DNA from 2 places in the Kocuria flava genome. Region 2 is predicted to be linked to the other one. Evidence: predicted binding sites of a transcription regulator. Region 2 holds the regulator's gene; the other holds the start of a gene.
The links. Region 2 encodes HrcA, which represses chaperone genes, less so after heat shock. Its sites were predicted from a motif close to TTNGCACTCGNNNNNNNCGAGTGCNAA; they were not measured.
Positions count from the first base shown of each region.

Region 1 (3,276 bases), 1.0 Mb from region 2:
CGCGGAACGTCCGGAGCGGGCGGGGACGACGACGGGCCGGGCGCCCCCTCGCGAGAAGGGGGTGCCCGGCCCGTGCCGGTGGCGCCTCAGGCGCCCGACGGGGATCCGTCGATCACATCATGCCGCCCATGCCGCCCATGGCGTCCTCGCCGCCGGCACCGGCGCCCGCGGGCTCCGGCTTGTCGGCGACGACGGCCTCGGTGGTCAGGAACAGCCCGGCGATGGACGCCGCGTTCTGCAGGGCTGAACGGGTGACCTTGACCGGGTCGGCGACGCCGGCGGCCATGAGGTCCTCGTACTCGCCCGTGGCGGCGTTGAGGCCGTGGCCCTGGGCCAGCCCGCGGACCTTGTCGACCACGACGCCGGCCTCGAGGCCCGCGTTGAGGGCGATCTGCTTCAGCGGGGCGTCGATGGCGACCTTGACGATGTTGGCGCCGGTGGCCTCGTCGCCGGTGAGCTGCAGCTTCTCGAAGGCCTTCTGGCCGGCCTGGATCAGGGCCACGCCGCCGCCGGCGACGATGCCCTCCTCGACGGCCGCCTTCGCGTTGCGCACGGCGTCCTCGATGCGGTGCTTGCGCTCCTTGAGCTCGACCTCGGTCGCGGCACCGGCCTTGAGCACGGCCACGCCGCCGGCCAGCTTGGCCAGGCGCTCCTGCAGCTTCTCGCGGTCGTAGTCCGAGTCGGAGTTGGCGATCTCGGCGCGGATCTGGGCCACGCGGCCCTCGATCTCCTCGGCGGTGCCGGCGCCGTCGACGATGGTGGTCTCGTCCTTGGTCACGACGACCTTGCGGGCCTGGCCGAGCAGGTCGAGGGTGGCGGTCTCGAGGGAGAGGCCGACCTCCTCGGTGATGACCTGGCCGCCGGTGAGGATCGCGATGTCGGCCAGCTGGGCCTTGCGGCGGTCGCCGAAGCCCGGGGCCTTGACGGCCACGGACTTGATGGAGCCGCGCATCTTGTTGAGCACCAGCAGGGCCAGGGCCTCGCCCTCGACGTCCTCGGCGATGATCAGCAGCGGCTTGCCGGCCTGCATGACCTTCTCCAGGACGGGGACCAGGTCCTTGACGGCGGAGATCTTGGAGTTCACGACGAGGACGTAGGGGTCCTCGAGGACGGCCTCCTGGCGGTCCGCGTCGGTGACGAAGTAGCCGGAGAGGTAGCCCTTGTCGAAGCGCATGCCCTCGGTCAGCTCGAGCTCCAGCCCGAAGGTGTTGGACTCCTCGACCGTGATCACGCCCTCCTTGCCGACCTTCTCCATCGCCTGGGCGATGAGGCGGCCGATCTCGGCGTCGCCGGCGGAGATGGACGCGGTGGCGGCGATCTGGTCCTCGGTCTCGACCTCCTTGGCGGAGGTGAGCAGCTCCTCGGTGACGGCCTCGACGGCCTTCTCGATCCCGCGCTTGAGGCTCAGGGGGTCGGCGCCCGCGGCGACGTTGCGCAGGCCCTCCTTGACGAGCGCCTGGGCCAGGACGGTCGCGGTGGTGGTGCCGTCACCGGCGACGTCGTCGGTCTTCTTGGCGACCTCCTTGACGAGCTCGGCGCCGATCTTCTCGTAGGGGTCCTCGAGCTCGATCTCCTTGGCGATGGACACGCCGTCGTTGGTGATCGTCGGGGCGCCCCAGGCCTTCTCGAGCACGACGTTGCGGCCGCGCGGGCCGAGGGTGACCTTGACGGCGTCGGCGAGGGTGTTCAGGCCGCGCTCGAGACCGCGGCGGGCCTCTTCGTCGAAAGCAATCATCTTTGCCATGGAACTTCGTCCCTCCTGGACGGTAGACAAACGGTCGGCCTCCACGGTGCCCGCGACGGACGGCGCGTGCGGCACCGGTCTCTTCCCGGGGCCGCACGCCACCTCACCGTGGTGGCTGAGTTCCCACTCGCGCGCCCGTGACGCCGGGTCCGGCCCGGGGACCGGGTCCGCTGGCAGTCCACGCGACTGAGTGCTAATCGCAATCTTGGCACTCGTCCGGGGAGAGTGCAAACCCCATTGAGCCCTCCGGGCTCAGGTGTCGCCCGGGGAGGGCGACGACGCCGCGCCGGCCCCGCCCGGCCCCTGCCACTCCTCCCGGAGGACGCCGAAGAAGAGCCGGTCGTGGAACTGCCCGGCGACCTTGCGGGCGCGGCGGAAGCGGGCCTCCTCGGTGAGGCCGAGCTTGCGCGCGACCCGGCACATGCCCTCGTTGCCGGTCCACGTCTCGAGGTCGAGCCGGTGGGAGTCCGAGCGGGCGAAGAGGTGGTCGATCCACAGCCGCAGGGCCTCGGTGCCCCAGCCGCCGCGCCAGTGCTCCGGGGAGTAGATCGTGATCCCCAGCGAGCGCAGCGGCAGCAGGTGGGTGCCGGTGCCGGGGTCCTCCGTGGGCTTCTCGGTCCAGTACCAGGAGACCTGCCCGATGAACCGGTCGTCGCGGGCGTCGGCCACGACCATGGTCTCGCGCGGGTCCGGCCAGTCGGCCTGTTCGACGTGCCCGCGCAGCACCGTCAGCCAGCGCTGCGCGGACTCGGCGGTGAAGTTGGGGTAGAAGGGCCCGTCGGTGCGCTGCCACGCGTGCTCGCCGCCGTCCTCCGGGGGCACGATCCAGGCCTCGTAGGCGGCCAGGTCCGCCTCGGTCCAGTCCCGCAGGCGCACTCTCTCGCCGTCGATTCGCACAGGTCGGTCCTCTCGTGGGGCGGGTGGGGCGGCTGCCGCGGCCCGGGGTCAGGGCGCGGCGGGGCCGGTGGCGGCGGGACGGGGCACGCCGGGCCCGGCGGCGCCGAGTCCGGGCCCGGCCGCCCACGCGCCGACCCCGAGGGTCAGGGCCCCGGCGAGCACGATCGCGGTGAGCTCCCCGGCCCCGACCCGGGCGGCGGCCGGCTCCGCGCGGTGCGCGCCCTGGCGCGGACCGCCCTCGGGGACGTCGTCGAACTCGTCGCGGGCGGGCACGCTCATCCGGCGTCCCCCCGCTGCCGGCGCAGCCGCGTCACGAGCATGGGGTCGTGGGCGAGCGCGGCCCGGCTGTCGAGCAGCACGTTGAGCCGCTGGTAGTAGCGGGTGGGCGAGAGGTTCAGCCGGCGCCGGATCTCCATCTCCTTGGCGCCCTGGTACTTCCACTGCAGGTTCTCCAGGGCGAGGATCTGCCGGTCGAGCTCGTCCAGGCCCTCCGCCCCGCCGGCGCCCTGCTCCTCGTCCGGGCGCCCGTCCGCGGCGGGGTGCTCCTCCGCGCCGGGAGGCTCCTCCGGGCCGGCGTGCTCGTGCGGGTCCGGGGCCTCCCCCGGACCCGCGGGCCCTGGCCGCTGCCCGCTCAC
Region 1 covers NZ_CP013254.1:1,457,997-1,461,272, reverse strand. Annotated here, with positions in the region: gene groL (chaperonin GroEL) at 113-1,744, opposite strand; gene AS188_RS06580 (GNAT family N-acetyltransferase) at 1,997-2,641, opposite strand; gene AS188_RS06575 (hypothetical protein) at 2,690-2,920, opposite strand; gene AS188_RS17770 (DUF3263 domain-containing protein) at 2,917-3,276, opposite strand; gene AS188_RS06565 (SDR family oxidoreductase) at 3,273-3,276, opposite strand, start outside.
Region 1: groL (chaperonin GroEL) is a predicted target of HrcA. The motif match lies at 1,950-1,976, and genes of this name have one in related genera.

Region 2 (3,276 bases):
GCGGCCCGCAGGCCGTGCCCGTCCACGAGCTCGAGCCCGTCCCCGGCGCCGAGGCGGCGCACCGTCAGGGCGTGGCGGGCCTCCGGGCCCGTGACCACGACCTCGGCGCCGGGGGCGGCGGCCCCGAGCGTGCCGGGGTCGGCGCGGAAGACGGGGCGGCTCACAGGTCGGTGAACCGGTCCCGCAGGCGGGAGAAGAACCCGCCGGAGCCGGCCGGGGAGTTCAGCGTGGTGCCGGTGGACTGCTCCTCGCCGCGCAGCCGGGCGAGCTGCTCGAGGAGCTCGCGCTGCTCGTCGTCGAGCCCGGAGGGGGTCTCGACCTCGAGGTGGACGTGCAGGTCGCCGCGGCCCCCGCCGCGCAGGCGGGTGGCGCCGAGGTCGTGGAGGGTGACGGTGTGCCCCGTCTGCGTGCCGGGCTCCACCGCGAGCTCGCGCTCGCCGTCGAAGGTCTCCAGCGTCAGCGTCGTCCCCAGCGCGGCGGAGGTCATGGGCAGGCGCACGCGGGCGTGCAGGTCGTCGCCCTGCCGCTCGAAGGTGGGGTCGGGGTCGACCTTGAGCTCGACGTAGAGGTCGCCGTTGGGGCCCCCGGCGGTGCCGGCCTCGCCCTGGCCCGAGAGCCGGATCCGGTTGCCGGTGGAGACCCCGGCCGGGATCTTGACGGTCAACGGGCGGCGGTCGCGCACGCGGCCCTCGCCGTAGCACTCGTGGCAGGGGTGCTTGATGACGGTGCCGAAGCCCTGGCAGGTGGCGCACGGGGCGGCGGTGACGACGGTGCCGAGGATGGACTGGACCTGGCGCTGGACCTGCCCGGAGCCGTGGCAGACCTCGCAGGTCTCGGGCTGGGTGCCCTCCTGGCAGCACGTGCCGTTGCACGTGGGGCACACCACCGCCGTGTCGACCGTGATCTTCTTCTCGGTGCCGAAGACGGCGTCGCGCAGGGACACGCGCACGTTGATCAGCGCGTCCTGTCCCTGGCGGGTGCGGGAGGCCGGGCCGCGGCGGCCCGCCCCGGCGCCGCCGGCGCCCTGGAAGAAGGTGTCGAAGATGTCCTGGAAGCCGAAGCCGGTGCCGGGGAAGCCCCCGCCGAAGCCGGTGTCGGTGCCGTTCTCGTTGCCGGTGGCGTCGTAGACGCGCCGCTTCTCGGGGTCGGAGAGGACGTCGTGGGCGTGGGAGACGCGCTTGAACTCCTCGGCGGCCTCGGTGCCGGGGTTCACGTCCGGGTGCAGCCGGCGGGCCTTCTTCCGGTAGGCCTTCTTGATCTCCTCCGGGCTGGCGTCGCGGGACACGCCCAGGGTTTCGTAGTGATCGCTCACCGTGGTCCGTTCTGTCGGGTCGGTCGGGATGCTGGTCGGGTGCTGCGCGGGGGACGGCGGGGGCCGGGGCCCGCGAGGGTCAGCCCCCGAGGATACGGGAGAGGTAGCGGGCCACCGCACGCACGGCGGCCATGGTGGACGGGTAGTCCATGCGCATGGGCCCCACCACGCCCACCTTGGACTGGGCCTGCGGGCCGTAGCCGGTGGCCACCACGGCGGCCTCGGCCAGCGGGTCCACGGCGCTGGGGGCGCCGATGCGCACCGCGACGCCGCGGGCGTCCTGCTCCATCTCGGAGAGCAGCCGGAGCATGACCACCTGCTCCTCGAGGGCTTCCAGGACCGGCCCGATGCTCAGGTTGAAGTCCCCGGTGGCGCGGGCGAGGTTCGCGGTCCCGGCCATGGCCATGCGGTGCTCGGTCGAGCCGGCGGCGAGCGCGGAGACGGTCTCGGCGACGGCGGCGAGGGCGGGGGGTGCGGTGGCGGCGGCGAGCTCGAGGGCGTCGTGGACCTCGGTGAGGGTGCGGCCGGTGGTGGCGGCGAGGACGCGGGCGCGCAGTTCGAGGAGGGTGTCCTCGTCGAGGGGTGCGGGGACGGGGGCGACGCGCTGGACGACGCGGCCGTTGGTGGGGATGAGGACGACGAGGACCTGGCCGGCGCCGAGGTCGACGAGCTCGACGTGGCGGACGGTGACGCCGGAGGCGTGGGGGTACTGGACGACGGCGACCTGGTGGGTGAGCTGGGCGAGCAGGCGCACGGTGCGCTCCATGACGTCGTCGATGTCGGCGGCGTCGTCGAGGAGGCTCTGGATGGCGCGGCGTTCGGGGCCGGAGAGGGGCTTGACGGCGGCGATGCGGTTGACGAAGGTGCGGTAGCCCTTGTCGGTGGGGATGCGCCCGGAGCTGGTGTGGGGGGCGGCGATGAGGCCCTCCTCCTCGAGGGCGGCCATGTCGTTGCGGACGGTGGCGGAGGAGACGCCGAGGCGGTGGCGCTCGACGAGGGCCTTGGAGCCGACGGGTTCGCGGTAGCGGACGTAGTCCTCGACGATGGCCTGCAGGACCTGCAGGCGTCTGGGCTGGTTCACGTCGCGCTCCTTCCCCGGTCCCGGTCCGGCGCCCGTCGGTGGCGGTGGGTGGTCCCGGCGCGGGGCCGGGTCTGGCACTCGGGCGCTCACAGTGCCAGTTTCCCCAGTGTAGCCCCCGGGCGGGGGGCGGGGGCACGGGGTGTGGCCTGGTACGCTTCCGGCCGGTCCGCGGCCCCGTTGCCCGTGCGCGGGCCGGGAAGGGATGGACGGATGAGCACCTACGGATGGGGGCCGCGCTCCCTCGACGACGACGCCCTCGCGCGGCGGCGGCCGGTCTCGGCGGAGGTGCCGGTGGAGCCGGGGCTGCTGCTGGAGGACGTGGGCACGGGGTGGGTCGGTGCCGTGGTGTCCCTGGAGACCATCGGGGGGATGCGGGTGATGGGGCTGGAGGACCGCCGGGGGCGGGTGAAGGCGTTCCCGCTGGGTCCGGGGTTCCTGCTGGAGGGCGAGCCCGTCGTCGTCGTGGAGCCGCGCCGGGCGGCGGGGCCGCGGCGGCCGGCGCGCACCCGGTCGGGGTCGGTGGCGGTGGAGGGCCTGCGGGCCTCGACGGCGAAGGCCTCGCGGGTGTGGGTGGAGGGCTACCACGACGCGGAGCTGGTGGCGAAGGTGTGGGGCCACGACCTGGCGGTGGAGGGGATCGTGGTGGAGCCGCTGCACGGGGTGGACGACCTGCCGGCGGCGGTGCTGGAGTTCGGGCCGGGTCCGGGGCGGCGGCTCGGGGTGCTGGTGGACCACCTGGTGGCGGGGTCGAAGGAGTCGCGGATCGCGGCGGAGACGATGCGGGTGCCGGGGGCGGCGGGCAACGTGCTGGTGCTGGGCCACCCGTACGTGGACATCTGGCAGGCGGTGCGGCCGCGGGTGCTGGGCTTCGAGGCGTGGCCGG
Region 2 covers NZ_CP013254.1:2,466,151-2,469,426, forward strand. Annotated here, with positions in the region: gene AS188_RS11010 (16S rRNA (uracil(1498)-N(3))-methyltransferase) at 1-164, opposite strand, end outside; gene dnaJ (molecular chaperone DnaJ) at 161-1,312, opposite strand; gene hrcA (heat-inducible transcriptional repressor HrcA) at 1,392-2,393, opposite strand; gene AS188_RS11025 (DUF3097 family protein) at 2,604-3,276, shown strand, end outside.